3 regions of the Mesobacillus sp. genome follow, and region 2 is predicted to be linked to each of the others. Evidence: predicted binding sites of a transcription regulator. Region 2 holds the regulator's gene; each other region holds the start of a gene.

Region 1 (10,962 bases), on a different contig from region 2:
AAAAAGCCTGTCTAGTATATCATTTTATCCTAAAAATCTGCTTAGTATAGTGATAGTTATCACTATTGCCATAAAAAACCCCAATCAAAATGATTGGGGTTTTTTTACAAATTATAGATTACATAAACTCAGCAACAAGCTTGTCAAAATGAGCCTGGTCAAGCTTCAAATCAGCATGTGCAAGTGGAGTTTCAGAATACCCGCTAACTAGCTCCTGATATGATTTGCGCTCAGTATCTTGATAAATCAATCCAGTTACTAATCCTTGGTGCTGCATCAGTGTTTGCATTGCAGCTTCACGATTAGAAGGATCATAGCCTTCAATATCGCTAAGCTTGGTCAAGTTCTCTTTGAACCAGTCATATGTGTTTACTTTATTGTAAGTTACACATGGGCTGAATACATTGATTAAAGAGAAGCCTTCATGCTTGATTCCCGCTTCAATCAGGGCGGTCAAATCCTTCAGGTCAGTCGAGAAGCTTTGAGCCACGAATGTAGCGCCAGCTGTCAGTGCCAGTTCCATTGGAGAAATAGCCTGTTCAATAGAACCTGCAGGTGTTGACTTCGTTTTGAAACCAGCAGCTGAACGCGGGGAGGTTTGTCCCTTTGTCAGGCCGTAAATCTGGTTGTCCATAACGATGTAAGTGATGTTGATATTGCGGCGGATTGCATGGACTGTGTGTCCCATACCAATTGCGAATCCATCTCCGTCACCACCAGAAGCGATAACTGTCAAATCACGGTTTGCCATCTTAACACCCTGCGCGATTGGAAGCGCACGGCCATGGATACCGTGGAAACCATAAGAATTGATATAGCCTGAGATACGGCCAGAACAGCCGATACCTGAAATTACAGCCAAGCCTTCAGGCTCAAGACCGACATTCGCAGCTGCACGCTGAATTGCCGCCTGTACAGAGAAGTCGCCGCAGCCTGGGCACCAGTTTGGTTTTACATTATTGCGAAATTCTTTAAACGTCGCCATCCTAGAACAACTCCTTGCATTTTGTGTGGACTTCCTGAGGCAAGAATGGATTTCCGTCGTACTTAAGGATCTTGTGGATCTTTTCATGGCTTCCGACGTTCATCTTCATGATGTTTGCCAGTTGTCCTGTCGCATTGTTTTCAATTACTGCAACTTTCTTTGCAGATCTGACAAGCTCCATCATTTCATCAGCTGGGAATGGATGAATCAGGCGTACATGTGCGTGGTTCACTTTCAAACCATCCTTCTCAAGCCTTCCCATTGCTTCTTCGATTGCACCACGTGTAGAGTTGAAACCTACAATCAATAGGTCTGCTTCCTCATGCGGAGCATTCTTATGGATTGGCGTATCGAACTTCAGATTGCTGATTTTGCGGAAGCGCTTATCCATCTGGGCAATGCGGTTCGCAGCAGATTCTGAAGGTTTTCCAGTCTCGTCATGCTCAACACCAGTAACGTGGTGGATACCATTCTTCATTCCAGGGATGACACGAGGTGAAACGCCATCCTCTGTCACTTCATAACGCTTAAAGTAACCTTTGTCATCAATTTCAGGAAGTGCTTCAGTAGCTAGTTTTCCACGGCGGATTTCAACTTTGCCAAAATCAAGCGGTTCAACAGTCTGCTTTCCTAATGATAACTGAAGGTCAGTTAAGACAATAACCGGACACTGATATTCTTCAGCAAGGTTAAATGCTTCAGCGGCATCGTAGAAAGCTTCCTGTACAGTACTTGGAGCCATGACGATCTTCGGAATCTCACCATGAGTTCCATAAATCATCGCCATTAGATCTGATTGTTCCTGTTTAGTAGGAAGACCTGTTGATGGGCCCCCACGCTGAGTGTCAACAATAACAAGCGGAGTTTCAGTGATACCTGAAAGGCCGATTGCTTCCATCTTCAATGAAAGTCCAGGACCTGCAGAAGCTGTAAGTGCACGGACGCCGCCGTAGTTTGCACCAATTGTCATCGTAACGGCAGCAATCTCATCTTCTGTCTGGATAACTGTTCCGCCAAGAGCAGGAAGTTTTTTGATCAAATATTCCATGATTTCTGATGCAGGTGTGATTGGGTATGCAGCCATGAAACGGCAGCCCGCTGCAACAGCACCAAGTGCGATTGCATCATTCCCAATCATAAATAGGCGTTTTTGACCATCCGCTTTTTCAAGCTGCATAGTCTCGGAATCGCCTAATTGTTGTTTCGTATATTCGTAGCCCGCTTTGATGGCTTCCATATTTTTATCGACAACTTGTTGTCCTTTGCGTCCGAAGATTTCCTGGACGACTTCTTCAAAAACCTGAATATCCAAGTCTAAAATAGCGCTAGTTGCACCGATGGCAACCATGTTTTTCATAAGAGATGTTCCCAGTTCAGTAGCCATTTCTGTAAATGGAACCGCATACATTGCGGCTTGTGTATCCTCTGGCTTCTTAGGGTCAAACTTAGCATCAGCAATAATTACGCCATTCTCATGCAATTCCTTGTAGTTCACATCGATTGTTTCCTGATCGAATGCCACTAGGATATCTAAATCATCAGAAATAGATCGAACCTGTGTAGTGCTTACTCTGATCTTGTTATTCGTATGTCCGCCTTTGATACGTGATGAAAAGTGACGGTAGCCATACAAGTAGTAGCCTAGACGGTTCAATGCAATAGAGAAAATTTCCCCGGTAGATTCGATTCCTTCTCCCTGCTGTCCGCCAACTTTCCATGAAAGTTGATTGATCATCTCTTACACCCCTTTAGATACGTAAAAAAATATGTAAAAACGCTTCACGTTTTTAAGTGTAGCACTTTTCCAAGTAATTCACTAGAAATTAGCGGAATTATCTATTAATATGCTGAATTCTAGTAAATGGATGGTACTAAACGCTTACAATTCTAGACCTATGTGAAAAAAAAAGCAACCCTTTCCAAACAAATATTGGCTAAAATATGAATATTTTTTTATTTATTAAAATATTGTAAGTACATTGTTTTTTCACCGTTTGCACAGGTCCAGCCCATCCCTTGCTGCTATTGGTTTCAGTCCATCTCAGTACGGAAGTCTTTCCGACATGTTCCGGTATAAAAATTTCTGTACTTGTATTTCAGAATAATATTTTTGCAACTTATCAATCAAATTCAGGTATTGTTCATTCGCAGAAAGGCCGCTGACAGTAAAGTCAATCCCATCGAAATCAGAACCAAAGCCTGCATGGTCCTCGCCGCCCAGTTCACAAATATGTTCAAGATGACGAAGCACATCGTCAATCTGTGCATCCTTTCTCCCTGATAGAAACTCAGGAACAAACGTAATACCGATTACTGAGTTCTTATCAATCAACGCCTTGATTTGGTCATCCCTCAGGTTCCTTGGGTGAGAGCAAAGGGAATGGCAGTTGGAATGGGAGGCAAATGCCCTGCTGCTAGTTTCAATGACATCCCAGAAAGCCCTTTCTGATAAATGCGAAACATCACACATCGTTTCTGAATCGTTCAGCAGGGAGACAACCTGTCTGCCAAACCTCGAAAGCCCTGCTCCGCGCTCTTCAAGCGCTCCATCTGCTGCATAGTTTCCATAGTTCCACGTCAACCCCACAGAACGGACCCCCAGCCTGAGAAGTGTCCTTAGCTTTAATAAGTCCTGGCCAATCGCGTCACAGCCTTCTAAAGCCAGCACAGCTCCAATTTGATGGTCCTCCAGCCTGGCAATATCCTGCCTGCTGTTGACAAGCTTCATTTGCGGATTCGGTGAAAGCACTTTTTCATAAAACAGATCCGCCATGCGCAGGGCAGCCTGAAACTTCAAGTCAGGATGCACTGTCTCTGGCACATAAATTGCAAAGAACTGTACCTTTGTTCCGGAATTATTCAGACGTTCAAGGTTCACCTGCAGTTCCCCTGAGTTTCGAAAATTGAGTTCTGGCTTCATGAATAACTTATATAATACATCGCAATGCGTATCGATAATTGCCACAAGATTTCCTCCTTTTTTCCAAAACCGCTTAAATAAAAGAAACCTGCTTGCGTCAGCAAACAGGCAAAATTAAAACCCCTTTAATCCTATTAAGATATATTTATCTTATGCATACTGCTGCCAGATTCACCTGGGCTCTACAATCAACTTGATTGCAGTACGCTCTTCGCCATCAATCAGGATATCAGTAAATGCCGGGATGCAAATGAGATCGACGCCGCTGGGTGCTACGAACCCTCTTGCGATCGCTACTGCCTTAACGGCCTGATTCAATGCACCCGCTCCAATTGCCTGGATTTCCGCGCCGCCTCTTTCTCGCAGAACTCCAGCAAGCGCACCAGCTACAGAATTAGGATTAGATTTTGCTGAAACTTTTAATATTTCCATTCCTGGCTCCTCCTTATATTGTCCCGATCCTGGAAGCCATAGGTGGACATCCAGGTTAGTTTGTTCCACTGCTACTATATTCAGGAGAGAGCCTATATATGACCTGCGCTTAAAAAAACATTAAACCCTACATATGTAATCTGGAGTTTTTTTCACCACAAAATTTTATCAGTCGTAAAACGGATGATCCTCATTGATGAGCACTGTCTGGATTTTCTTTGCAGACCCAGTATTTTTGTCGAGATCAACCAGCACTGCGGAAAGCTGAGTGCGGCCGTCTTTTGCGACTTCGAATCTAGTCGGCAGGCTTGTAAGGAACCTTTTAAGCACAGCTTCCCTTTCAACCCCTAAAATGCCGTCATATGGCCCGGTCATTCCAACATCAGATACATAGGCTGTGCCATTAGGCAAAATCCGCTGGTCCGCCGTCTGAACATGTGTATGAGTGCCTACCACGGCAGATACCCTGCCATCAAGATACCAGCCCATTGCCTGCTTCTCACTCGTTGCCTCAGCATGGAAATCCACAAAGATCAGCGGAGTCCTCTTCCTTGCTTCCTCAATCAATTGATCGGCTTTTTTGAAAGGACAATCAATTGGAGCTAAAAACGTCCTGCCCTGCAAATTAATCACAGCGAGCTCTTCCTGATTAATCCTTAAATAAACGATGCCTTTCCCAGGAACTGCTTCCGGGTAATTCGCTGGCCTTACCAGGTACTTGGCTTCATCTATGAATTCGAATATATCCCTGTTATCCCAAGCATGGTTGCCGAGCGTTACCGCCTGTGCCCCCTGTTCAAGGAACTGCCTGTATATTTTTTCGGTTATCCCTTTGCCACTGGCTGAGTTTTCCCCATTTATGATTGTCACTGTCGGACGAAACTTATCTTTTAATTTTGGCAGATATTCCTTTACCATATCCCTGCCTGGAGAACCTACTACATCTCCCACAAATAAAATCCTCATCAAAATTCCCTTTCCTGTGCTGGATTTTTGTTATACATCATTGTACCACACTTTTTTTGGGATAAAAAAAGTGGCGGGCTTTGAATCCCTATAAATACTCAGATTGGCATTAGAGCCTAATGGTTATTTTAGAGCCAGTACAATAAAAAAAGCGGTGCAAAAAGCACCGCTTTATTTTGCGTATTCAACTGCCCTTGTCTCTCTGATGACTGTAACTTTGATATGTCCTGGATAATCAAGCTCTTCCTCGATTTTCTTACGGATATCACGTGCAAGGCGATGAGCCTGCAAGTCATCGATTTGATCGGGTTTAACCATAATCCGGATTTCTCTTCCCGCCTGGATTGCGAATGATTTTTCGACTCCTTCATAGGATTCAGAAATCTCTTCAAGCCTTTCAAGGCGGCGGATATAGTTTTCAAGCGCTTCGCTGCGGGCACCTGGCCTTGCAGCTGATAATGCGTCGGCAGCTGCAACAAGTACTGCAATGATCGAAGTCGGCTCAGTATCTCCATGGTGGGAAGCAATACTGTTGATGACAACAGGATGTTCCTTGTACTTAGTTGCAAGTTCCACACCAATTTCAACGTGGCTTCCTTCTACTTCATGGTCGATTGCTTTTCCAATATCATGCAGGAGTCCTGCACGGCGAGCCAATGTTTCATCTTCACCTAACTCAGCAGCAAGCAATCCGGACAATTGAGCTACTTCCATTGAATGTTTTAGTACATTCTGTCCGTAACTTGTACGATACTTCAAGCGGCCAAGAATTTTGATAAGGTCAGGGTGCAGCCCGTGAACGCCCACTTCAAAGGTCGTTTGTTCGCCTACCTCACGAATGTGTTCATCTACTTCACGGCGTGCCTTTTCAACCATTTCCTCAATTCGAGCCGGATGAATACGTCCGTCCTGAACTAGCTTGTCTAAAGCCAAACGGGCTGTTTCACGTCTGATTGGGTCAAAACCGGAAAGGATAACTGCTTCCGGAGTGTCATCAATGATGAGATCAATCCCAGTCAACGTTTCCAGGGTACGGATATTCCGTCCCTCACGGCCGATGATGCGTCCCTTCATTTCATCGTTAGGAAGGTTGACAACTGATACTGTCGTTTCAGCGACATGGTCAGCTGCGCATCTTTGGATGGCAAGAGAGAGAACTTCTTTTGCTTTCTTATCGGATTCCTCTTTCGCCCTGTTTTCGTTTTCCTTAATCATTAATGCAATGTCGTGAGCAAGCTCTTGCTCAGTTCGTTCCAAAATGATGGATTTAGCCTCATCACGCGTTAAGCCCGAGATGCGTTCAAGTTCAGCCTGCTGATTTCGTACCATCTCGTCCACTTTGCTTTCCATCTCTTCAATATGCTGTTGTCTTTTGGAAAGAGCATCATCTTTCTTCTCTAAAAGATTTTCACGTTTGTTCAACGATTCATCTTTACGATCAAGATTCTCCTCTTTTTGCAATAAACGATTTTCTTGTTTTTGCAGTTCATTTCTTCGTTCACGAATTTCACGTTCTGCTTCAGTGCGCAGCTTGTGATTCTCATCCTTAGCCTCTAGCAGGGCTTCTTTCTTCATAGCCTCTGCTTCGCGCTTCGCATCTTCAATGATCTGCTCAGCAGCGTTTCTGGCACCTGCAATTTTTGCTTCCGCAACGGATTTACGATAAAAATAGCCAACAACTGCACCGACGAATAGGCCAAGCAAAATGGAGATGATCAAAATAATAGGATCCATCATTTTCACCTCCTCTTGCTATGAACTTGTGTTACGTTTTTTAAAGTGTCGGCATGTACATTGTTTCAAGCATCAACATACAGCTCTAATGCTTTTAAACGTTTTTAATACCATGAAAATGTAAAATATACATGTTTAATTGTAAAGCTGCCAAATTTTATTGTCAAGGGTTTGTCCTGTAAGGGATGGATTCCTTTTTAAAATTATTCTATCAATTCAATTTTTTAGGGAATTATTGCAAATAAGGTCCCCTGGATTCAGGAGACCTTATTTGCATATTTATAGCTAAATCTATTAATCAAGTTCAAATTCTTCCTGGTCTTCGTCTGTTTCTGTGACGGTGAACTCTCCATCGAGACCATAATGGTCACGAATCTTTTTCTGAACTTCAAGACGGATGGATGGGTTTTCCTTCAGGAAGACTTTTGCATTTTCCCTTCCCTGTCCAAGACGTTCACCATTATAGGAGTACCACGAACCGCTTTTATCGACGATATCAAGGTCTGAACCCATGTCGATGATTTCGCCCTCTTTGGAAATCCCCTCACCGTACATGATGTCAACTTCAGCTGTCCGGAACGGCGGAGCCACCTTGTTCTTAACAACCTTAATCTTTGTTTTATTACCGACCATGTCATTGCCCTGCTTCAAAGTCTCTGCACGGCGCACTTCAAGACGCACACTTGAATAGAACTTCAGAGCGCGTCCGCCTGGTGTAGTTTCAGGGTTACCGAACATAACACCAACTTTTTCACGAATCTGGTTGATAAAAATTGCGATTGTCTTAGATTTATTGATGGCACCTGATAGCTTTCGCAATGCCTGGGACATAAGGCGGGCCTGCAGACCAACATGGGAATCACCCATCTCGCCTTCGATTTCAGCTTTTGGTACAAGAGCAGCAACTGAGTCAATAACGATGATATCGATTGCGCCGCTTCGAACAAGGGCTTCAGCAATTTCCAGAGCCTGTTCTCCTGTATCCGGCTGAGAAAGAAGAAGTTCATCGATATTTACGCCCAGCTTCTGTGCGTATACAGGATCGAGAGCATGTTCAGCGTCAATGAATGCAGCCTGTCCGCCATTAGCCTGTACTTCAGCGATTGCATGAAGCGCCACTGTTGTTTTACCTGAACTTTCAGGACCGTAAATTTCAATAACACGTCCGCGGGGATATCCGCCTATTCCTAAAGCGACATCCAATGCCAGGGAACCACTTGGAGAAGTAGAAATCTTCGTGTCTGTCTTTTCTCCCAATTTCATAACTGAGCCTTTACCAAATTGTTTTTCAATTTGTTTTAACGCCATATCTAACGCAGCTTGACGATCACTCACTCAATTTTCCTCCTTTTATATAGAACGGACTGGCGTACTGCCTGCCCGCAAAACTCTTATTTAAAACCTACTATTACTATACCTTTTTCCTGGCGGTTTGTCCATCAAAAAATCGAACATTTATTCGTTTTTTTTCAAGCTGAACTATTTGACAAAATTCAATTTTGGATATGATTTTTACTGTTTTTCCACCGGAGCACACCAGCCAAAACTTATTTCCCCGAAGAAATCTGTCTATTTATTTTTTAAGAAAGGCTCTGTTAAACGAGGCTGTTGATTTTCGTTCCAGGCGCTTCGCTTTCCTCTGAAAAATTGTGAAAAAGCCCAATTGCCGGCTTTTTCAAGAGCAAATTTTTCTTGGGGCGTGCGGTGAGCCTCCTCGTCGCTTTGCTCCTGCGGGGTCTCACCTGCCCGCTTCATCCCGAAGGAGTCTTCGCGCCTTCCACTACAATCAATAGGGTTAAAAATCAACATTCAGCTTTAACACAGCCTTAAGAAAAAAACACGGAGCTTAGGGCTTCCGTGTTCCTTTTAATCTATTAAGCAATAAAAAACAGCCATGCTTTACCGCCCGGGTTCTGACTGCTGCCCTTGACCCGCCAAGCTGAAGCTTTTCGGTGTGTACTTGCTCACCATTGATATGTATTCCGATATAGACTGTTCCAGCCGGGTGCCCTTCCAGTTCATCTGGTCCTGCTACACCCGTAAAGCTTATACCCACATCCGAATTTGTCAGTGCAGCAGCGTTTATAGCAAGCTCCTCAGCGCACTCGCTGCTGACAGCCCCATACTTAGAAATCGTTTCGGTCCTGACATTCAGCAGCTGGATTTTAGCTTCGTTAGAATAGGAGACAAAGCCTCCCTTAAAGACGCTGCTAGCCCCCGGAACTGAAGTGAGCTCCTGCTGAAACATTCCGCCTGTTAAGCTTTCAGCAGCTGATACGGTAAGATTATTTTCCTTTAGCGCGTTGTAGAGCTCTGCTATGAGGGAAGTCTCTCCGTACCCATATAAATATTGCCCAACCCTGGCCTTTATTTCAGCTTCAACTTTGTCGATCAGCGCCTCGGCCGTGCTGGCGGATTCATCCCTTGCAGTAAGCCGCAGGGTCACCTCACTGTCACTTGCCAGGGGAGCTATGGTCGGATTGCTTTGCGCATCGATTAAGTCTTCAATTTTAGCTTCCAGAGCTGCTTCTCCAATCCCAAAGAAGCGAAGTACCCTTGATTCAATTTTTGACTGGCGGCCAAACATGCCTGCTATCGCTTCCTGACCATACTTGAGGAACATGGGCTCCATTTCCGAAGGAGGCCCAGGAAGCAGCATGTATTTACGGTTTTCAACCGATAAAAACATTCCCGGAGCCATCCCATTGTCATTTTTCAGGATGTATGACCCCTCAATGACCATAGCCTGCCTCCGATTGTTTTCAGTCATCACTCTATTCGTTTTTTTGAAATAGTCCTCAATTGATTGCATGGCTTCTTCGTCGAGGACAAGCTTTTTCCCTAGCAGTGCCGCAATACTATCCTTTGTCAGGTCATCCTTAGTTGGCCCTAGCCCGCCTGTAAAGATGATAAATTCCGCACGGTCCTGTGCAATCTTAACTGCCTGCTTGAGCCTGTCAGGATTATCACCAACGACAGTATGGTAAAACACATTGATACCAAGTTCAGCAAGCTGCCTTGAAAGGAATCTAGCATTAGTATTGACGATTTGGCCAAGAAGCAGTTCCGAGCCTACCGCAATGATTTCAGCATTCATGTATACTCCCCCAATTTACTGCCTTTATTTTGAATTACTGAATATGTTTTTGTTTTTAGCGAAGTAGTCCCAGCCAGACCAGATCGTAAAGAACATGGCTACCCAAAGAGCCAAATCTGCAAACGGAATCGAGAATGCTTCAAAAATGATGTTATGCAGCAGCAGCGCTGAAATCGCTACGGTTTGGGCCCACATTTTAATTTTCCCGGGCATCTTGGCCGCAACAACTTCCCCGCCACCGGCAAGCAGCAGGCGAAGTCCAGTGACGGCAAATTCCCTGCTGATGATGATGATGACAATCCAGGCTGGGGCATATCCCAGCTCTACCAGCACAATCAGCGCAGAAGATACCAGCAGTTTGTCAGCAAGCGGATCCAGGAATTTGCCAAGGTTTGTGACAAGATTATGTTTTCGGGCTAAGTATCCATCAACCCAGTCAGTCACTGATGCAAAAATATAGATCAATGCTCCCACCAGATGTGTGACCGGCATTGTTGTACCCAACAGGGCAACTTCTCCCCATGAGAAGGGTACAATCATCACGATGAGAAATAACGGAATCAACAGGATCCTTGAAACCGTAATCTTATTAGGCAAGTTCATATTCTTTTTCCTCCAGGATGTTAAATATCGAAATCCAAGCTTTGGATTTCTTTAAACAATAATTATGTAAAAATCCCACCAGCATCTTAAAAAGATGACTATTATAATTTTAGCCCGTATAAACATAAGTCCATACGGGCGTTTCATAAACTTTCATGTGGCTGCTGTTCAAAAGCTGCTCCAGTTAGCGGAGCAGTCCCTGATATATTAGGCTTATGGTAACTT
Region 2 (10,962 bases):
AGGTTTTTTCAAAGTTGCTGCCGCATGCACATTTAAAAAGCAGCTTTTGAGAAAAACCGTGATATTCTGTCGATAACAGCTTACTTTCTGAATTATTCTCAACGAATTTTTTAATTTCCCCGATCGACCATCGTTTATTCATTATTTTTTCATCTCCATATTATCAGTAAGGCATAAACTTTTATTCACACTCATTCATCTCAATACAAATTGTAATTAACTTAAGTTTCTCATTATAACATGATTTAGCAAACAAATAAACTAGAGTTGAATACTCGTTATTCTTCCATTTTTCCACTTTCCGTGGACATAAAAAAAAGGCTGTTTTCGCAAAGATTGTTGCTTTCACCTATGTTGAATTAAGATCCTGTTGCTCTTCGTTCCAGGCGCGCAGACTCCTTCGGGATGAAGCGGGACAGGTGTGACCTAGGTAGAAATGGCCCGAATGAAGGGGCCATTTTACCCCGCAGGAGCAAAGCGACGAGGAGGCTCCCGCACGCCCCAAGAAAAATTTGCTTTTGAAAAAGCCTGCAATTGGGCTTTTTCATAATTTTTCAGAGGAAAGCGAAGCACCTGGAACGGAAATCAACAGCATTTTATTGCATAGTCTTCTTTAAAAAACATTTTAAAGGAGTTTTCAAAAATGAGAATATCAACAAAGTATTAGAAAAGAGCCAAAAAAAAAGAGCATTTAACCAAATGATGATTGGCCTCATGCCCTTTTTTGATTCATTACAGCTTAATTTTGCTGAAGCAATGCTTTTACACGAGCTACAACATTATTTACAGAGAATCCGTACTCTTCCAGGATTTTTTCGCCTGGTGCTGAAGCTCCAAATGTATCGATTGCCAATACTTCACCTTCGTCACCAACATAACGGTGCCAGCCAAGGGAAGAGCCCATTTCGATACCCAGGCGCTTCTTAACAGATTTAGGAATTACACTTTCTATATATTCCTTGGATTGCTGTTCAAAACGATCCCATGAAGGCATGCTTACTACAGAAACGTGGATACCTTCAGAAGCCAGCGCTTCCTGAGCTTGAACTGCAAGACCTACTTCAGATCCAGCTGCAAGCAGCATTGCATCAGCAGATTCTTTCCCAGAAGGTGAAATCACATATGCACCTTTAGATACACCTTCATACGCGTTCTTGTCAGTGTCCTTGATTGTCGGCAAGTTTTGTCTTGTCAGCACAAGTGCTGTTGGAGTCTTGGTTGACTCAACCGCCAGCTTCCAAGCTGCAGCTGTCTCGTTTCCATCTGCAGGACGAATCACTGATAGGTTAGGCATAGCTCTTAATCCAGCAAGTTGTTCTACTGGCTCATGAGTTGGCCCATCCTCCCCTACAGCAATACTGTCATGAGTGAATACGTAAGTGACAGGCAATCCCATCAATGCTGCGAGACGGATTGCTGGCTTCAGGTAATCAGAGAATACAAAGAATGTTCCGCCAAATACTTTTAGCCCGCCATGTAAAGCCATGCCGTTCATAGCTGCTCCCATCGCAAATTCACGAACACCGAACCAGATATTGCGGCCTTCAAATGAGCCTGGGAAGAAGTCACCTGTTCCTTTGATCATCGTTTTGTTAGACCCTGCAAGGTCAGCAGATCCGCCAACCAAATAAGGAAGGTTTTTAGCAATTCCGTTTAATGCCTCGCCAGATGAAGCACGGCTTGCAAGGCTCTTTCCTTCTTCATAAACAGGAACAGCCTGATCCCATCCTTCAACTAGTTCACCCTTCATAGCCTTCTCAAGCTGATTTCCTAGCTCAGGAAACTCGCTCTTGTATTTATCGAAAAGTTCATTCCAGGCTTGTTCGGCTTGTTCACCTTTGTCAGCAATTTGCTGTTTAAAGTGATCATAAACTTCGGATGGGACATGGAAATCCTCTTCGAATGTCCATTTGTATGCTTCTTTTGTAAGCTTCAATTCGTCAGCGCCAAGCGGTGCTCCGTGTACGTCTGACTTACCAGAAAGATTAGGTGAGCCATAACCAATAATTGTTTTTACTTCAATCAATGCAGGACGATTTTCATCAGTTTTAGCCTCTTCGAGTGCTCTGGCGATTTCCTCCAGGTTGTTTCCGTCTTCTACACGAAGATATTGCCATCCATATGCTTTGAAACGGTCCGCAACGCTTTCGGAGAATGATTTGTTCAATTCGCCGTCCAGTGAAATGTCATTTGAATCGTAAAGAACGACAAGTCTGCCGAGCTTCAAATGTGCTGCAAGGGATGCCGCCTCAGCAGAGACACCTTCCATCAAATCGCCATCTCCACAAATGCTATATGTAAAGTGGTCAACTAGGTTATAGTTTTCTTTATTGTATACAGCTGCAAGGTGACGTTCAGCCATTGCCATACCAACAGCCATAGCGATTCCCTGACCAAGCGGGCCTGTAGTTGCATCCACACCAGCCGTATGCCCAAATTCAGGGTGGCCAGGCGTCTTGCTGCCCCACTGGCGGAATTGTTTGATATCATCCATTGAAAGGTCATAACCTGCTAAATGCAATAAGCTGTATAGCAGCATTGAACCATGTCCAGCAGATAATACAAAGCGGTCACGATTAAACCATTCAGGATTTTTAGGGTTGATGTTCATATAACGAGTCCACAGGGTATAAGCCATCGGTGCTGCACCCATAGGCATTCCTGGGTGTCCAGAATTTGCCTTCTCAATTGCATCAATCGATAAAGTACGGATTGAGTCGATTGAAAGCATATCAATTTTATTAAACATGAAATACATCCTTTCTCTTAGTACTGGCTACATCCTTAATATATAGCGAGAACAATTATTATACAACAAATTGCCCCTGAGGGAGACAGAAAAGGCCGTAATGTTAATTATTTTGACACAAACACATCTGTCTTATGTAATAGCCTGCAGTGAACGCCTGGCTTTTTTCCATAATATAATATTTATCTTTCATTGATTTTGGTTAAAACCAAACAACATTGACCTAAAACAAAGCCGAAACTTAAAAACAAAGGCTTTTTTCTATACTTTGTTGCTATTCTATATACTTTCGAAAGAAATTCCCCATTTTCCAAAAAGGGTTTTACAGAAGAGTTTGTAATAAAATGCTGTTGATTTCCGTTCCAGGCGCTTCGCTTTCCTCTGGAAAATTATGAAAAAGCCCAACTACCGGCTTTTTCAAGGGCAAATATTTCTTGGGGTGTGCGGTTAGCCTCCTCGTCGCTGCGCTCCTGCGGTGTCTCACCTGTCCGCTGTATCCCGAAGGAGTCTGCGCGTCTTCCACTACAATCATTAGGATCTTATTTCAACATCGGTGGAAGGCAATAATCATTGCGAAAACAGCCAAAACAAAAAAGGAATACAGTAAATGTATTCCGTAAATGGACATTTGGAAAATTAATGAAGCTTAGATTTATTTTGCAGATCTTTAAGTTTGCCAGGTGTAACATCATTACCCGCAGGGTCTACAATCGTTACCCCTTTTAAGGTGTTAAGCATGGAAGAACGGAAAGACTGCAGATATTCAGCGCGAAGCTTCGTTTGTTCCTTGGCTTCTTCTTCACTTAACTTAGAGGCTTTAGCCTTTCGTGCCAGTTCATTGATTCTGGCAATTTTATCACTTGATAGCATTGCAAAGCTCCTTTGTTTAAAAGTAACGTCAACAGACATGTTACTAGAATCCTCCGTTTTTGACAAGAAGACTGACCTCAAATTATTTATTGTGCAATTGTGCTTCCTCTTCCTGTGACTCGATATATTCCAGATATCTTCTATTAACAGTGGCCTTGGAAACGTTAAAGCCGAAACCCCTCAGAGTCGCGGCGATCTCAGCAAAAGTCAGCCCATTATTTCGTAGTTTCACAATTTCTTCGATGGGCATATCCTTTCTTTCCCGGCCGGAATTTTCGCCCTGTTTTTTTAAATTTCTCTGCGGCCTGTATCCATGCTCAATGGCCCGTTTCATTCCACGCTTGATTTTTATATTGTGGATTTTCCTCTGGTACTCTTCAACCATACTGACAATTTGCAAAACCATCGAGTCTGATTCTGAAAGCTGGAGTTCACCATGATGAGAAATACTATAAAGTTTTATCTCTTCTTTCAAAATACAGTGCAGTAATGCCACTTTCGCGTTTCCCCTGCCAAGCCGTGTTTCATCCTGGATGAGCAGCGCACGAATACTTTTATCCTTGATCAGCTCTAGCAGCTCCAGTATTCCTTCCCTCTCGAGATCATATCCGCTCGCCTGCTCTTTAATGACCCTAACAACCTCGAATCCATAACTGCCTGCCAGTTTAAGCAGCTCCTCCTCCTGCCTTGCGAGCGAGGATTCCTGTGTTTCCTTGGTGGTACTCACACGGCAGTAGATTATTGCTTTCATTTTTTCACCTATTTTCAAATTGCTAATTATCTTTCCGCGCCGGCAATCTGTGTTGGTTCCCCTTGCTCAGCGGCAACTGGGATCATGATTTCGTCACCCGGATGAATGACTTCCCCATTTATTCCGTTTTCCTTTTCAACCCAGCTTACGAATTGCCTTTCTGAGAGATTATGTTCGTCTTTAAAGGTTTGGGCAATTTCCCATAGTGATTGCCCTTCTTCTATAGTAACAGTTATGTATTGATCATCGGAAATCATTGAATGGACTTTCACAGTGAGTGAAAAAATCAGTCCTGCTGCAATTAAAATAATAGCATATGAATTGTTTGCCCATAGTTTTTTCATATCCAGCACCTCTTACGAATGTTTGTTCGATTATCTGTCTTTTATTATAAAGCGAACATTTGTTTTGTGTCAACTAAAAATTCGAACTTATGTTTGTATCTGTAATTTATGCATGGTATAATAAGGACAAGAAATGATATGAGGTGCGTGAATATGACAAAGTTATCAAAACGGCAGCAAGACATATTTGAGTTCATCAAAGGTGAGGTCAAGAAAAAGGGTTATCCGCCATCCGTTCGTGAAATCGGCGAAGCTGTTGGACTTGCCTCCAGTTCCACTGTTCATGGACATTTAGCCAGGCTTGAAAGCAAGGGATTGATCCGCCGGGATCCGACCAAGCCGCGTGCAATTGAAATCCTTGAGATTGAAGAGGACAGCCGGATCCCAAAATATAAAGTTGTTAACGTCCCTGTCGTTGGTAAGGTAACTGCCGGTATGCCGATAACCGCAATTGAAAATGTAGAGGAGTACTTCCCTCTTCCGGACCGCCTGGTTCCGCATGATGAGCAGGTATTCATGCTTGAAATCATGGGGGACAGCATGATTGAAGCGGGTATCCTTGATGGGGATTATGTCATTGTAAAACAGCAGAAGACTGCGAATAATGGTGATATTGTAGTTGCCATGACAGAAGAAGATGAAGCAACTGTGAAACGCTTCTTCAAAGAGAAGGACTATTTCAGGCTTCAGCCGGAAAACTCCTCCATGGATCCGATCATCCTTCGCAATGTATCTATACTCGGCAAAGTAATCGGTGTTTACAGACATATGCATTAAAAAAGCAAGCGGGCTGCCGCTTGCTTTTTTTCATTCTATTAAACTGGGACTATGAGAATAGCACATTTTATCAAAAAATAGGTTTTAGCCTTAACTCCTTGTCCTCTGCTTCATAAGATAAAGTGTAATATGAAAAGCCACCAGGGAAGGAGTTGAACAGAATGGGCTACAACCGTAACAACAATGATGTCGCAGATATTTTTTATCCTAATCGCGACAGAAACCAGGTGAGAGCGACAATTGACTTCGATGACCTTTGCCGCGCAGTACGCCGCTGTATTATCGAAGATTTGGCAGGAGCTCAAGATGATAACAGGGATGATGATCGTGATCGTGATCGCGACCGCCGCCGCCACAGAAGATGCGGATGCGGCTTCTAAGCCATCCTTAATCTCCGTCTTTGACAAAACATCCCGAACGGCCAGTGCCGTTCGGGATGTTTTCTTTATTCCCAATCTATTTTTTTAACTGGGAGTATGTTTTCAATCTGATTAAAGTACTTCGCCTTTTGGCTGTCTGTAAGCCAAATATGGACGGTACCATAGTCCTGGCTTGTCCTGATTAACCGGCCGATTCCCTGCCTTAATCTTAATAACATATAAGGAAGATCGACGTCTGTTTCAGGGTTTTCAGCATGCTTTCTTTTTGCCATAAATACCGGATCATGCGGAGGGAATGGCAAGGAAGACACTATAACCTGAGTAAGTGATTCCCCGGGTACATCTAAACCTTCCCATAAACTAAAGGAACATAAAACGGCTGAGTGTACTGTCTGGAATTCTTTTACTGTCTCGCTTATTTCCCTGTCACCTTCAAATAAAACCGCAAATGGCCATTGCTTTGTTTCAGCCCACCCCTTGAACCGCTCCATTTCCTGTTGAGAAGAAAACAGCACGAGTGAGCTGCCGCCTTTGGTCATTAAATCCTTCCCAATTTGCTCCCATTTCTCATATTCTGATGATTGAATATGTGCAGCCATCTGCATTTGTTCTTCATAATCGAATGGGGAATCGACGGTAAAGGAATTGAACTTTTCAATACCGAGGCTCTTTGCAATATAACCAAAGTCACCTGCCTGTGATAAAGTCGCAGATGAAAATATAAATGGTATGTTTTGAGAGAATACTTCCTTCTTCAGGATATCCTCAACCAGGCGAGGCATGATGACTAATGAGGTCTGGACCTCATTCTCCTCCAGCCAGAATATGCCTTCATCATTTTTCAGAAAGATCCCAAGTCCATATGAAAAAAACTCCAGGTATTCTTCCATTATTTTTAAATGATAATCGTCTATCACAAACAGCTCGGCATCGAAGACGAGCTGATCCATCAGTTCACTGACCTTCTTTTCCAGCAGTTCAGCAGTCTTCCTGATTGTTGGCAAGAATGGGACTTCTTTTCGATTCGAGCCCTCCACCGCAGCAGAATGCTCAACTAGCAAGTCAAACCAGGAATCATGGAGCTCCAAAATATCCTCGATTAAATACAGTGACTCTTCCCGTACATCCTGATGCATATATCCAGTCAGAACATTTGTAAGGGTTTGAGAGTTAAATCTATATGTCAGGCCCTTTTGCGCAGCAAACTCCAGCAAGTGGCCCTCATCGAATATAACTGTGCTCGCTTCCGGGAGAAGCGGCATCTGTCCTTCCCTCTTACGGGATTCCTTTGTCCACACATGTTCCATATAAAAGTCATGGGAACAGATAATCAAATCACCCGCATGGCGGTAGTGATCACGGTTCAATGTCTGTCCGCACCGGTGGCGCCATTCACAGGTAGAGCACTGCTGGAGCGGATCCCATGCCATCATAGTCCATTTTTCATTCGACACCCATGGATATTCCTTCCGGTCACCATATCGGCTAAACGCATTCATGGATATTCCTTCATCGAAAATAAAATCAGGGAGCTGGTCGTGAACATCCAGGATTTCCTTTTCTGTGGTTGTATTTGAAAGGTTGTCCAGCTTTTTGACGCAAACATAATTTTCGCGCGCTTTTGCCAGTCGCACATCCACCTTTAGGCCAAGAGCCTTCTCCAGCTTTTCTATGTCCCCTCCTTCTTTTACCAGCTGTTCAATGAGCGTCTCATCAGAACATGAGATAATTGCCGGCTTTCTCATATATCGGGCGTAGAGAATCGCATAAATCAAATAAACAAAGGTTTTCCCGGTTCCTACCCCTGCTTCTGCAAAAATAGTCCCCTTATTTTTAAATGCCTGTTCCACCTGGAAGGCCATATAAATTTGTTCATCTCGAAGCTCATAGCCTTTTTCAGGCAGGATTTCATAAAAAACATCACCTATATAATCACCTAATAAGTCAAAAAATGTATCGTCCTTAGTGATGGTAAACGGAAGTGTATTTGTCAATGCTTTCTCTCCTCAAAAATGCTCTAATTCTTTCACAAAAAGCCAGCTTTTATCATAACAGAAAATCCAAGTTAAAGTGATACAGATGCACACTTATCTTATTAAAAATTTTAGATTCCCTTATTGGAATTTACTGTTAAAATAAACATAGACAGTTACACTAGGGGAAATGTGAAAAAAAGTTAGTGTATTTTTTTCTTGAATTCTATGTTTCTTATCCATTCCTTCAATCTCTATCAATACTTGGATAATGAGAAACTAGGTCATCCCTCCGGAGCGCAATATTTGGGACTTGCCAGAAATCCTTCTTGGTCCAGTTATTAAAAAATGTGATTTCTATATCCTGCGACAATAAAAAATGCTGGTATCAACAATTTACCTGGATGGATTCAGAGACCCCAAAATTACCACTGAGGAATTTTAGAAATCAAAAAAAATACTGGAGGTTATTTTATGGACTACACCATACGTCCTGAACGAATGGGAGATGTTTCGCAAATTTGTGAAGTGAATTTTCAAGCCTTCAATAATCAAGAGAACGAATCGAAATTAGTAGAGCTAATTAGGCAGTCTGACAATTTCATTCCTGAACTATCCTTAGTTGCAGATAAAGATGGAAAAATAATCGGACATATTTTAATCAGCACAATAGATTTATTAACGGCGCAAGGTTCCTTCCCTACATTAGGCCTGGCACCTATGGCTGTCAAACCAGGTTATCAACAACAAGGCATAGGTTCAGAGCTGGTAAAACAAGCTTTGGAAAGCTGCAAAGCCCTGGGCTATAAACATATTTTCGTTCTCGGCCATCCAAAATTCTATCCGAAATTCGGATTCGATCCTTCTAAAAAATTTGATATTTCTCCTCCCTTTCCTGTACCAGAAGAAGTCTTTATGGCCTTGGAATTAACTGAAGGTTCACTAGCTGGACTGCATGGGAAAATTCAATATCCCCCTGCTTTCAATTCCGTTACATAAAAAGATAGGCACGAAAGAGAATAAAACCGTTCTGAAATTACAGACCATTTCTCTTTCGTCCTGCCATTATCGATTTTAATTAAAGAATTTTGATAACTCTCATACTGGATTTCTATCAAATTTCTTCCTCCTTTAGGTGCAAGTCTTTTCTGAATGAATAGCACCACTTATCGTACATCATTTTCTCTTCGTAAAAACGATGAGCGGAAGTTCTTTGAAGACCAGATTCCAGGGCGACAAATTCAGCTCCTTTTTCACGGGCCCAGTCATGGATATGGTACAGCAGCCTTTCCCCATACCCGCAAAATCGGGCATTTTCGTCGGTAACAAGATCATTGATGAAAACATGTTTTTTATTGTAGAAGTTTACTCTCAAGTTTATCCCTGCAAGTGAGACTATTCTTCCCTCATTATATAAAGCAAATAATGTATAGCCTTCCTCAGCCATTTCATTGAGCATTTCCATATATAATTCTTCCGTTAAATCTGTTCTAAGCTGTTTCATGACCGGATAGGCTTCAAGCCACTGATCTTTAGAGGTTAATTCAATTATTGATTCCATATGTTTTCGCCCATTTCTGTTTTTAAGTTACTGCCTGCACCCAAACACCTATATTCATTGTTTTGCATACTATACGCTAGTTGTTTTGAAAGGAGTCCTGTTTATGGATAAAGAGCTGGAGTTGGCCGTAGGTATGGTTCCTGCATTCCTGGATATTATCGTTATCCTTTTGCTTGAGGATAACCCTGTTCGCGGTATTGTTATTGTTGGCTTAGTAAGAACAGTTACAAATAACGAACTAATCAGGATTATGTTCACGCTTTTAATCATTGTTTTAGCCATAATCAGGGAATCTGAGCCACAGCATTAGCTTCGCTTCACTCGATTTCAACAACAAAGGTATAGGATACCTTTCCATTCTCCCATTCAGCTAACACTTCATATATATAACGGCCAGGTTCTTTCGGCATTTTTAACGTTTTCCCTTTTCCGATCTCCTTGCTGCTGCCGTCTTTCCAAATGTAAGACGTTAATAGTGGATTTTGTTCCACAACGATTGTCAAAAAGGCTCCGGACTGTAATGGAATAGGAGTATAGTTCTCAGCTATTTGGACAGGGCCTGCATGGTCCGTCTTTACACTCGTACCTTTATTCCTCCACTCATATCCCCCCTGCTCCAACGCATATGTTGTCTTTCCAAACTCAATATATCCAGCAGGAGATGGCGGAAATTCCTTATCAGCAAATTTAAATCCATCAGAAACACTTTCTTTTCCATCAGAACAGCCCATTAAAAAAATGATTCCAAGCAGCAGAAAGCTAAGAAAGAAATTTCTCAATATCGTCATATCCCCTTTACATATATCCTTAATTCCGGTTCTAAAGGCAGGTCAACACTGATAAAGGATTTGACGATAGCCACCTTCTTTTGTTACCTAAAAATCGTTCTCAAAAAAGCCAACTTATAGCTGGCTTTTATTAGCTTGAAAATACTCCCAGTAACCCAATTGTTTATGCATTAGCTGTTGAAACAGTATGAGGGTGAGATTAAAACTGTCTTATCTTTTCCCTTTTAGAATTTAATTTGTTAAATCACCATTTCTATAATCCTTTTTAACTCTGCTTCATGATCTTCGATACCCGCTTTTTCACATAGACTTTTATTTATCCTTATTGCTTCCATGGCTATTTCAGCCATCTTATTCAAAATGTCCTCTGTATCTCTTCTGCAATGCCATTCATTAAGCATACTCAGCTGCGATTCACTCAAATGGCTTCTTGCTCCTTCAATTTTTGACCAGACGCCATAAGAAGTGTCCAAATGCCTTCCAGCTTCCATATACCAGCCATATGCAACCAGCCAGCGAATGCGATCCAAGTTGGATAAGGCATAATAATAATCTTTCCTCATAGCAGATCGGTACGTTTCGTGAATAAAAGCCAAAAGCTTCCCTTTCCAAAAATCAATATCCTTTTCTGTAAGCTCAAATTGACATCGCGATGATTCCTGAAAAATGGTTGTCAAAACTCCTTGTGGATCATGTATATTTCTTAACCCCTTAAGCCATATTGACGGTTGGACTTGGTCAATCGTTTTATACCAGCTATCTACCTTTA
Region 3 (10,962 bases), on a different contig from region 2:
CAGGCACAGCGAAGAACGAGCAGGGTGAGTTTGTGACAAACGGGGGCCGAGTGCTTCTCGTAGGTGCAAAAGCGGCATCATTAAAAGAAGCACAGCAAAAGGTTTATGCTGAGCTTGAAAAGCTGGAATGCCCCGAGACCTTTTACCGCAAGGACATCGGCAGCAGAGCGATTGGGCATGTGTCTGTTTAGCGTCAATATGCTATAAAAAAGAAAGCCGAATCAGCGTGCGCGTCTTTTATTTGTATAAACAAGCAGCAGGGCAATGATGCTGCCTACAAGGGCAATCCATACGAAGCTGACATCCAGCAGGTATTCCCAGAACATAGTATCATCTCCTTTTTGAGAGAGCCCCCAGCACAAGTTGGGGGCTCCTTGTATTTAGTAGTCCTCACGATATCAGCTTGGGTTATAAGGAATCCAGCCCTCGCTGTCACCGTTAGCGGCGTTCTTTTCTTCCATCATATCCTGGCCTTTTTCATAAGCCGCAGTAAGCGGGCAGTAGCGGACAATACCCTCTCCGACCTTCATCGCGCCAAGCATGGCCATGAAGATGTATGAATCCTTCCACGGACGCTTGACCATTTTGGAGGTTGACCATGCAAGAACCGTCAATCCAATTGTGATCCTGACAAGTGCGTTAATGATTCCAATATTCGGGCGGACATTCATTTACAAATCGCTCCTTTACGAAGAATTTACAGTTAATTTGTAATTCTTTAGTGCGTTAAACGACGAAATATGTTACCATTAGAACCAATAATGTAAGGGCTTTCTTTTGCTGAAAAGCAAGTTTACTTTTAAATCTTAACAACTGACTTTTATATAGAAAGAAAAGGGGAACATGGTATGGAACAACGTTATCGATGGAAAAACAGACAATTGCGCAACCATGCTGCTGTTGTGGACGGCACCCTTTCACCGACGATCTTGCTGACGAATGCAACTTATTTGAACCAGACGTTCCGTAAATGGATGACGGCGAATATCTGGATCTACAAGGACCGGATTGTTTATGTTGGTGATAATCTGCCTGAAAATACAAAGCAGTGTGAAATAGTGGATTGCACCGGGCTTAAGCTGGTGCCGGGCTATATTGAACCTCATGCCCATCCGTTTCAACTTTATAATCCCCATTCTTTTGCTGCCTATGCATCACAGACGGGGACGACGACGATGATCAGCGACAATATGGTGCTGGCTTTACAATTAGGTAAAAAGAAAGCGTTTTCTTTTATAAATGAACTGAATGATAACCCGGTGACGATGTACTGGTGGTGCCGGTTTGATGCTCAGACGGAAATCCAGCATGAGGAGGATGTTTTCTCCAATGGAAATGTCAGGTCATGGCTGGAGCATGAGAATGTCGTGCAGGGCGGGGAGCTGACATGCTGGCCGAAGCTGATGAACGGGGACGATATGATCCTTCACTGGATGCAGGAGACGAAGCGCCTTCATAAGAAAATAGAAGGACATTTCCCAGGCGCTTCTGAAAAAACGCTCGCAAAGATGATGCTGTTTGGCGCGGATTGCGACCATGAGGCAATGACCGGTGAGGAAGTCAGGAGAAGGCTGCTGCAGGGATATATGGTCAGCTTGAGGCATTCGTCAATCAGGCCGGACCTGCCGAAGCTGCTGGATGAAATCCATGAGCTTGATATCGCGGTATATGACCGCTTCATGATGACCACCGATGGGGCATCGACGGCGTTTTATGAAAAAGGCGTAATCGATGAGCTGATCAGGATCGCTCTGGAAAAAGGAGTGCCGGTAATCGATGCGTACAATATGGCGACCATCAATGTTGCCCGCTATTATAATTTCGAGCATCTTCACGGAAATATTGTGACAGGCCGGGTTGCGAACATCAATTTCCTACAGGATGAGCGTGAGCCAACGCCGGTTTCCGTACTGGCAAAAGGACAGTGGGTCAAGCGCGATGGCAATGCAATCGATGCTGCCGCGGAAATCGACTGGAACCAGATGGGCTTCGATCCGTTGAAGATTGACTGGGAGCTGACAATGGATGACCTGCAGTTCTCCATGCCATTCGGAATAAAGATGGAGAATGCGGTGATTACAAAGCCATACTCGATTTCAATCGATGTGTCAGGCGATCAGCTGCCGGCGAATCATGATGAGTGCTTTTTCATGCTGATTGACCGGAATGGTGAGTGGCGGATCAATACCCTGCTAAAGGGCTTTGCCACGGATTTGCAGGGGCTTGCAAGCTCCTTCTCGAATACTGGGGACATCATCCTGATCGGGAAAAGCAAGCAGGATATGATGGCCGCTTTTAACAGGATGAAGGAGATCGGCGGGGGCATCGTTGCCTGTGAGGATGGTGCTGTTGTCGGTGAGATTCCGCTAAGGCTGCAAGGGATTATGTCGAGCCATCCAGTCGGGGAATTGATGGCCGAGGAAAAACAGCTGCTTGAATATTTACGGGAAAAAGGATATAAGTTTGCAGACCCGATTTATTCGCTGCTTTTCTTCTCGTCAACGCATTTGCCATACATCCGGATTACGCAGCAGGGCATCTATGACGTCATGAAAAAAACGATACTCTTTCCAACGATAATGCGTTAAAATATAAAAGTGCATCTAGACATAAACAGCCATGAGGAACTGGGAGTTCACAGGGGTGGCGAGAATGATAAAAAAGTGGATCGTTGCAACGGCAGCCGTAATGATCCTGGCAGCCGGGTGCAGCAGTAAAGAGACAGAGACAAAGAAGGATGCAGCCAAACCACAGAAAGAGAAAGAAGTGGAAGAGGTTGTAAAAGAGGCTGAAGAGCTTCCATACCAATTCCCGCTGACGGGGATTGGAACGAAAGACGAACCTGCGGGCAGAGCGATTGCCGTGGTCGTAAATAACCATCCGAAAGCAAGGCCGCAGTCGGGTCTGAATGAAGCCGATCTTATCTATGAAGTTTTGGCTGAAGGGGAAGTAACCAGGCTGATCGCGATTTACCAGAGTGAAAAGCCTGAAAAGGTGGGGCCAATCCGAAGCGCCCGGGATTATTTCATCAATTTGGCATCAGGGTATGACAGCTTTTTTGTCGCCCATGGGTACAGTCCTGACGCAAAGGAAATGCTCGACCGCGGGGACATCGACAACATCAATGGCATTCAATATGACGGCTCCTTGTTTAAAAGGGCAAGCTTCCGCAAGGCTCCGCACAATTCATATATTACCTATGATAATATGCTGAAGGGTGCAGAGAAGCGAGGATATGAGATGGATCAGGCGCCGGAGTCAGCAGCTTTTTTAAGCAAAGAGGAATTCGATGCTTTGGATGGTATGGCTGCTGAGGATATAATGGTATCCTATGGAACGCCGTCGTTTGATTTAATCTATGAATACGATGGAGAAGCAGGAAAATACCATCGCTTTTCCGGCAAGGAAGAAACAGCTGACCTTGATACTAAGGAACCTGTGCTGATCGACAATCTGCTTGTGGTGCAGATGGATCATGCCATCATTGATTCGGCAGGCCGCAGGGCAGTCAATCTTACCTCCGGTGGCAAGGGGTTTCTTTTTCAAAGAGGCAAAGTCAATGAGATACAATGGAAAAATGAAGCTGGCAGAATCATCCCTTATAAGGATGGGGTAAAAGCTGGTTTCGTTCCCGGGAAGACATGGATCAACATTGTCCCAGCAATCAGCGATGTCTCATTCGACTCACAGCAATAAGGCGAAAAAATTTGAGGATATAAGGGGTAGAATATATGCAACTTGATAAATTAAGAGGTAAAGAATTAGATCAGCTTTTCAAAGCGATTTTGTCGCTGAAGGATTTAGATGAAGCATATCGCTTTTTCGACGACCTTGCGACAGTGAACGAAATCCAATCGCTGGCACAGCGCCTTGAGGTTGCACGCATGCTGCGCGAAGGCAAGACATACCATAAAATCGAAACGGAAACAGGTGCGAGCACTGCGACGATTTCGAGGGTTAAGCGCTGCCTGAATTACGGCAACGACGCTTATGAATTGGCTTTGGACCGGCTGAAGGAAATGGAAGAGCAGGAAGCGAAGGAAGAAGTATAAGCTAGAAGAGTGAAGGATGAGGGCCGTTAAAAGGTTCTCGTCCTTTTTAATTTGAACTGGGTGACTGTGATTTTAGGGACTGCAATCTGAATAAATTTTTCCGGGTAAGAAGAAACTAAAGGTAAATTTAGGATAAGGGGTATAGCATGTCATCTCTAAAACCAATCCATTTTGATTCATCCAAAATGAATCCCACCGAAAAATTTACTTCTGTCGAAATGGCAAAGCTATGGGCGACGTACATGGGAAACAGCATGTCTTCCACGATCCTGAGGTATTTCCTCCGGAATGTAAAAGATGAAGATATAAAAACATTGCTTGAAAATGCCCTGCATCTGACAGAGGATTTCATGGCAACCATTAAAGTGTTTTTAGAGGGAGAAAATTTCCCGATTCCTCATGGCTTCAATGAGAAGGACGTGAACCTCAGCGCTCCAAGACTGTTTGAAGATGAATTTTACGTGCATTATTTGAAATATGCCGCCAAGGCCGGGATGAGCATTTATGCAATTGCGATTCCGCTCGTGATGAGACTGGATGTCAGGGAGTTTTTTGTGAAATGCCTAACGGCAACTGAGGAGCTTTTGGCGCAAATCAATGGGCTTCTGATGGACAAAGGGTTTATCATCAAACCACCGGTGCTGCCAGTTCCTGAAAAGGTTGACTTCGTTGAGCGGAAGTCTTACTTCAATGGAATTGGAGGGAAACTCCGCCCGCTCCATGCCCTGGAAGTCACTCATCTTTATGACAATATCGAAAACAATGTTACCAGCAAGGCGTTGCTGATGGGCTTCAGCCAGGTAGTCAAATCGGAGCAAATCCGTGAGTTTTTTATCAGGGGAGTCGAGATGACGGATAAAATGGTGGATCAGCTAAAGGAGAAACTTCATCAGCAAAATTTGCCTTCACCTGCTTTGTTGGATCATTTGGTGACCAGTTCCACGACAGCGCCATTTTCGGATAAAATCATGCTTGTCCATAAAGCTGATATGTTCTCGATGAAGGTCAGGTCATTCGGGAACTCAATGGCTGTTAATGGACGGAAGGATATCGGTCTTTTATATGGAAAAGTGTTGATGAAAGTGGGGCTGTACGCGGAAGATGCTGCCGACCTGCTTATCGAGAACGGCTGGCTTGAACAGCCTCCGCAGGCAGCAAACCGGAGAGAGCTGACTTCGGAATAGCGGTGGGGTTCAAGCGGGATGTTATGCCGGAAGCCGCCTTGAAAATGAACCATATTTATTTTAACTTGGAGCTTGCCTTTTGCAAGCTCTTTTTGTGCTTTCTTTGGCTGGGAAGCGATCGTGCCCGCTGATTCCGCAGGGTGGATTGTAAGGCGAAAACAGCTCATGATCAATCAAGCTGGAAATTGTCCTTTTAACCTGATGTTTCCTTTTTGTCTGGGATGAACAAATGCTATAATGGTGGAATGGAAATATAGAATGGGGGCAATTCAAGGATGTACGATGTTCGCGAGTGGAAACATGTGTTTAAACTCGACCCTAATAAAGAGATTACTGATGAAGAACTTGATAGAATCTGCGAGTCTGGAACCGACGCGATCATGGTAGGAGGGACGGATGGAGTCACTCTTGAAGGAGTCCTTGATTTAATGTCCCGAGTCCGCCGTTATACGGTTCCTTGCATTCTTGAGGTTTCTACTATAGATTCGATTACACCAGGCTTCGATTTTTACTATATTCCGACTGTGCTGAACAGCGGCAATCCGCAATGGATCACCGGCCTGCACCATGATGCGGTGAAGGAGTACGGCGATCTGATGGATTGGGACGAGGTCAAGATGGAGGGCTATTGCATCCTGAATCCCGAATGCAAGGCTGCCCAGCTGACAGAAGCGAAGACAGACCTTGATATTGAAGATGTCAGGGCCTATGCGATGATGGCAGAGAAGATGTTCAGCCTGCCAATTTTCTATTTAGAATATAGCGGCACCTACGGTGATCCCGAGGTCGTCAAAGCGGCAAAAAGTGTCCTCGATCAAACCGTGCTCTTCTACGGCGGAGGAATTGAGACCGCAGACCAGGCAGCCGAAATGGCCAAGCTTGCCGATGTCATTGTAGTCGGAAACGTCGTCTACAGCAACCTCGAAGAAGCAATAAAAACAGTAGCCGCCGCCACCGCTTCATCACATTAAAGCGGTGGGGGTCAGACCCCCGGTACGGTGATGCGGTGAAGTGGTGGGGGTCAGACCCCCGGCGCGGTGGCGCGTTAATTTGTGTGATTGTATACGTTGTGTATTTAGGATAAAATAATAAGAACAAATGTTTGTATGGTGGTGAGGAGTTTATGCAATTTTTAACGGATAAGTTATTGAATGGTTTGAATCCCGAGCAGCAGAAGGCTGTCAAGACATTGGACGGCCCGCTGCTATTGATGGCTGGTGCGGGCAGCGGCAAGACAAGAGTATTGACGCACAGGATTGCATATTTAATGGTGGAAAAGGGGATAAACCCTTATAACATCCTGGCGATCACGTTCACGAATAAAGCAGCGCGGGAGATGCGCGAGAGGATCCAGAAGATGATGGGCGGTGCAGCCGACGACATCTGGATTTCGACTTTCCACTCCATGTGTGTGCGCATTCTGCGCAGAGACATTGACCGCCTCGGCTTTAACCGCAATTTCACGATTCTTGATTCGACTGACCAGCAATCTGTCATTAAATCAATCCTTAAGGACAAGAATATGGATCCTAAGAAATTCGATCCGCGTGCGATCCTCGGGACAATCAGCTCGGCTAAAAACGAACTGATCACACCGGAGGAGTATGCGAAAACAGCTGGCGACTATTTCTCGCAGAAGGTCAGCGATGTGTATGAGGAGTACCAGCGCAGACTGCGCAAAAACAATGCGCTTGATTTCGATGACTTGATCATGACAACGATCAACTTGTTCATCCGTGTGCCTGAGGTGCTTGAATACTATCAGCGCAAATTCCAGTATATCCATGTCGATGAGTATCAGGATACGAACAGAGCACAGTATATGCTTGTAAAATTGCTGGCGCAGCGCTTCCAGAACCTTTGCGTCGTCGGTGATTCCGACCAGTCGATCTATCGCTGGCGCGGAGCTGACATCGCAAACATCCTTTCATTTGAAAAGGATTATCCAAAAGCGAATGTCATTTTGCTTGAGCAAAACTATCGCTCAACAAAGAAGATTCTATTAGCGGCGAACATGGTCATCCAGAACAACATGAACCGAAAGCCGAAAAATCTCTGGACAGAAAATTCCGAGGGCAATAAAATCATGTATTACCGCGCTGACAGCGAGCAGGGTGAAGCACAGTTCGTCATCGGTAAAATCCAGGAGCTCATCAGGAACGGCCGCAAGCTGTCCGATATCGCGATCCTTTACCGTACGAACGCTCAGTCCCGTGTAATCGAGGAATCGTTCCTGAAGTCCAACATCGAATACTCAATTGTCGGCGGCATCAAGTTCTATGACAGGAAGGAAATCAAGGATATCCTTGCTTACCTCCGCCTGATTTCGAATCCGGATGATGACATCAGCTTGACGAGGGTCATCAACGTACCGAAGCGCGCGATTGGTTCTACTTCAATTGATAAAATCGCCAACTTCGCCACTATGCATGATATGTCCATGTTCCAGGCGCTTGAAGCAATCGAGATGATTGGACTCAGCCCGAAAGCCGAAAAGGCAGCAATCGAGTTCCGCAACCTGATCCGCAACTACACTCAGCAGCAGGAATACTTGTCTGTAACTGAGCTTGTAGAGGAAGTCCTTGATAAAACTGGCTACCGAGACATGCTAAAGGCGGAAAAATCGATTGAATCACAGAGCCGGCTTGAGAACTTGGATGAATTTTTAACCGTAACAAACAGCTTTGAAGAAAGCAGTGAAGATAAATCTCTGGTCGCATTCCTGACAGACCTTGCGCTTGTAGCGGACATCGACCGCCTTGATGATGATGGCCAGAAGAAAACTGATTTTGTCACACTGATGACACTTCACTCAGCTAAGGGCCTTGAGTTCCCTGTTGTCTTCCTGATCGGTATGGAAGAGGGAGTATTCCCGCACAGCCGTTCATTAATGGAAGAAGCTGAGATGGAGGAGGAGCGCCGGCTGGCGTACGTGGGAATCACGCGTGCCGAGGAAGAGCTCTTCATCACGAATGCACAAATGCGTACCTTATTTGGGCGCACGAATATGAACCCTGAATCAAGGTTCATCAAGGAAATTCCGGCTGAATTGGTCGAGGATGCCGCTCCGAAACCGAAGAGAACTTCACCAGTAAGCAGCGCCAGACCAGCGGCAAGACCGATGATGCCACAGCGCGGTGCAGTTACGCGGCCTGTTGCGGCCTCAAGCGGAGGAGAAGACATCAGCTGGAAGGTTGGCGACAAAGCCCAGCATGGCAAGTGGGGAACAGGCACAGTCGTCAGCGTAAAAGGCGCCGGCGAAGGTTTGGAGCTTGACATCGCGTTCCCAAGCCCGACAGGCATCAAGCGCCTGCTGGCAAAATTCGCGCCGATTCAGAAGGTGTAATAATATCATTTTTACAAATTAAATTACTGTCTAGCTCCAGCGCCTAGCCCCTCGAGTCGCTTGTCTAGTTTCGCCTCCTAGAAACTCCGAAACTTCAACTCGGCCCGCAGAAGCAAAAAGCGCTTCTTTGTCGGAGTCTCCAGTTTCTGCGTTTCTGGGCAGTCGGCTATACATTTCGATTTCGGTCCTGCCAATGAAGTCAAAGAACGACTTCAATGTCAGGCCCTCCGACGGACACGATGTCCTAGTGCCGACGTTGCCACAGGACGTGGCGGTTTTAGTCGGCCAGCGACTTTCGGGGTTGACCAAGGCGCCCTGAGCTTTTCGGTTAGAAAGGGCTGGATTTATGGATTTTCAGAGCGCTGAGAAAAAAGCCAAGGATTTGCAAAATCTGCTTAATCAATATGGATACGAATATTATGTTCTTGACCAGCCATCGGTTCCTGATGCGGAATACGACCGCCTGTTAAGGGAACTGATTGAAATCGAGGAGCAATATCCGGAATTGCAGACTCCTGATTCGCCAACGCTTCGTGTCGGCGGCGAGATTTTGACGATGTTCAATAAGGTGCAGCATGCCACGCCGATGCTGAGCCTTGGCAATGCCTTTGATGATCAGGATCTGCGTGATTTTGACCGCAGGGTGCGCCAGGGTGTTGGTGACAATGTTGCTTATGTGTGCGAGCTGAAAATCGATGGACTGGCTGTTTCGCTCATTTATGAAGATGGCATGTTTGTCCGCGGTGCTACCCGCGGGGATGGAACGACAGGTGAGGATATTACGTCTAATTTAAGGACGATCCGCTCACTGCCGATCCGCCTGAAGGATCCTGTCTCGCTTGAGGTCCGCGGTGAAGCGTTCATGCCGAAGAAGTCCTTTGAAAAGCTGAACAAGGCCAGGCTGGAAAAAGAAGAAGAGCCATTCGCAAATCCACGCAATGCGGCAGCAGGCTCCCTTCGCCAGCTTGATCCAAAAATCGCGGCATCGCGAAGTCTTGATGTGTTCCTTTATGGAATTGCCGATGTAGGCAATACCGGGATTGAATCCCATAGTGAGGGCCTCGATTATCTTGAGAAACTTGGCTTCAAGACGAATAAAGAACGCAGAAAAGTGGCCGATATCGAGGGTGTCATCGAATATGTGAACAGCTGGGTTGAAAAACGCCCAAATCTTCCTTATGACATCGACGGCATCGTCATCAAGGTTGATTCTTTTGATCAGCAGGCCGAACTTGGCACTACAGCAAAGAGCCCGCGCTGGGCAATTGCCTACAAGTTCCCGGCTGAAGAAGTCGTCACAACCTTGAAGGATATCGAATTAAGTGTCGGACGGACAGGTGTCGTTACGCCAACTGCCATCCTGGAACCTGTTCAGGTTGCCGGTACAACGGTTGGAAGAGCGTCTCTCCACAATGAAGACCTCATTCGTGAAAAAGATATTAAAATCGGTGATAAAGTCGTCGTGAAAAAAGCCGGTGACATTATTCCGGAAGTCGTCAACGTACTTGTAGAGCAAAGGACAGGCGAGGAAGTCGAATTCCATATGCCGACCCATTGCCCAGAGTGCGAAAGCGAGCTGGTCAGGATTGAAGGGGAAGTAGCTCTTCGCTGCATCAACCCTAAGTGTCCGGCTCAAATCAGGGAGGGCCTGATCCATTTCGTTTCCCGCGATGCGATGAACATTGACGGCCTTGGCGAACGAGTGGTAAGCCAGCTTTTTGCTGAACAGCTGATCAAGGATGTGGCTGATATTTACAAGCTGACTCGCGAGCAGCTGCTGGCGCTGGAGCGTATGGGTGAAAAATCCGTCAATAACCTGCTGTCAGCGATCGAAGCTTCCAAATCCAATTCGCTTGAGAAGCTGTTGTTTGGCCTTGGCATCCGCCTTGTTGGTGCGAAAGCGGCCAAGACGCTAGCCCAGGAATTCGAAACAATGGACCAGCTTATGCAGGCAGCGCGAGATGAATTGACGGCGATCAATGAGATCGGCGACAAGATGGCAGATTCAGTCGTGACCTATTTTGACAGCGATGAAGTGAAGGATTTGGTTGCCGAGCTTAAGGCTGCAGGCGTCAATATGGAATATAAAGGACCAAGAAAGGTATCGGCTGAAGACTCAGATTCAATTTTTGCCGGTAAAACGATCGTGCTCACCGGAAAGCTCGAGCAAATGTCCCGGAATGAAGCGAAGGAAAAAATTGAGGCGCTTGGCGGCAACGTAGCCGGAAGCGTCAGCAAGAAAACCGACCTCGTCATTGCAGGCGAAGACGCAGGGTCGAAGCTGGCAAAAGCAGAAAGCCTCGGCATTGAAGTCTGGAACGAAGAGAGAATGCTTGAGGAATTGAATAAGTAGGTTCTTTTGGAGGCCCTAAGCTCTCTA

The links. Region 2 encodes LexA, which represses DNA repair genes until DNA is damaged. Its sites were predicted from a motif close to CGAACATATGTTCG; they were not measured.
Region 1: a site for LexA is predicted at 8,486-8,499, ahead of recA (recombinase RecA). Genes of this name have one in related genera too.
Region 3: a site for LexA is predicted at 6,328-6,341, ahead of pcrA (DNA helicase PcrA). Genes of this name have one in related genera too.

The regions. Positions count from the first base shown of each region.
Region 1 is NZ_JBYNSB010000001.1:70,493-81,454, forward strand. Features, by position in the region: gene AC3EBE_RS00365 (2-oxoacid:ferredoxin oxidoreductase subunit beta) at 119-985, opposite strand; gene AC3EBE_RS00370 (2-oxoacid:acceptor oxidoreductase subunit alpha) at 987-2,720, opposite strand; gene AC3EBE_RS00375 (dipeptidase) at 3,027-3,950, opposite strand; gene spoVS (stage V sporulation protein SpoVS) at 4,077-4,337, opposite strand; gene AC3EBE_RS00385 (TIGR00282 family metallophosphoesterase) at 4,506-5,303, opposite strand; gene rny (ribonuclease Y) at 5,475-7,037, opposite strand; gene recA (recombinase RecA) at 7,332-8,372, opposite strand; gene AC3EBE_RS00400 (competence/damage-inducible protein A) at 8,884-10,134, opposite strand; gene pgsA (CDP-diacylglycerol--glycerol-3-phosphate 3-phosphatidyltransferase) at 10,159-10,737, opposite strand.
Region 2 is NZ_JBYNSB010000041.1:20,437-31,398, forward strand. Features, by position in the region: gene AC3EBE_RS16390 (hypothetical protein) at 1-142, opposite strand, end outside; gene tkt (transketolase) at 740-2,749, opposite strand; gene AC3EBE_RS16400 (DUF896 domain-containing protein) at 3,386-3,619, opposite strand; gene AC3EBE_RS16405 (YneB family resolvase-like protein) at 3,702-4,370, opposite strand; gene yneA (cell division suppressor protein YneA) at 4,397-4,714, opposite strand; gene lexA (transcriptional repressor LexA) at 4,868-5,491, shown strand; gene AC3EBE_RS16420 (hypothetical protein) at 5,653-5,871, shown strand; gene AC3EBE_RS16425 (ATP-dependent DNA helicase) at 5,937-7,865, opposite strand; gene AC3EBE_RS16430 (GNAT family N-acetyltransferase) at 8,319-8,843, shown strand; gene AC3EBE_RS16435 (GNAT family N-acetyltransferase) at 8,959-9,405, opposite strand; gene AC3EBE_RS16440 (hypothetical protein) at 9,509-9,715, shown strand; gene AC3EBE_RS16445 (hypothetical protein) at 9,723-10,184, opposite strand; gene AC3EBE_RS16450 (nucleotidyltransferase domain-containing protein) at 10,433-10,962, opposite strand, start outside.
Region 3 is NZ_JBYNSB010000031.1:89,932-100,893, reverse strand. Features, by position in the region: gene purD (phosphoribosylamine--glycine ligase) at 1-191, shown strand, start outside; gene AC3EBE_RS12450 (EYxxD motif small membrane protein) at 222-326, opposite strand; gene AC3EBE_RS12445 (YgaP family membrane protein) at 399-671, opposite strand; gene AC3EBE_RS12440 (adenine deaminase C-terminal domain-containing protein) at 849-2,588, shown strand; gene AC3EBE_RS12435 (DUF3048 domain-containing protein) at 2,653-3,696, shown strand; gene AC3EBE_RS12430 (YerC/YecD family TrpR-related protein) at 3,732-4,052, shown strand; gene AC3EBE_RS12425 (DUF3231 family protein) at 4,199-5,236, shown strand; gene pcrB (heptaprenylglyceryl phosphate synthase) at 5,512-6,207, shown strand; gene pcrA (DNA helicase PcrA) at 6,360-8,582, shown strand; gene AC3EBE_RS12410 (hypothetical protein) at 8,613-8,798, opposite strand; gene ligA (NAD-dependent DNA ligase LigA) at 8,929-10,935, shown strand.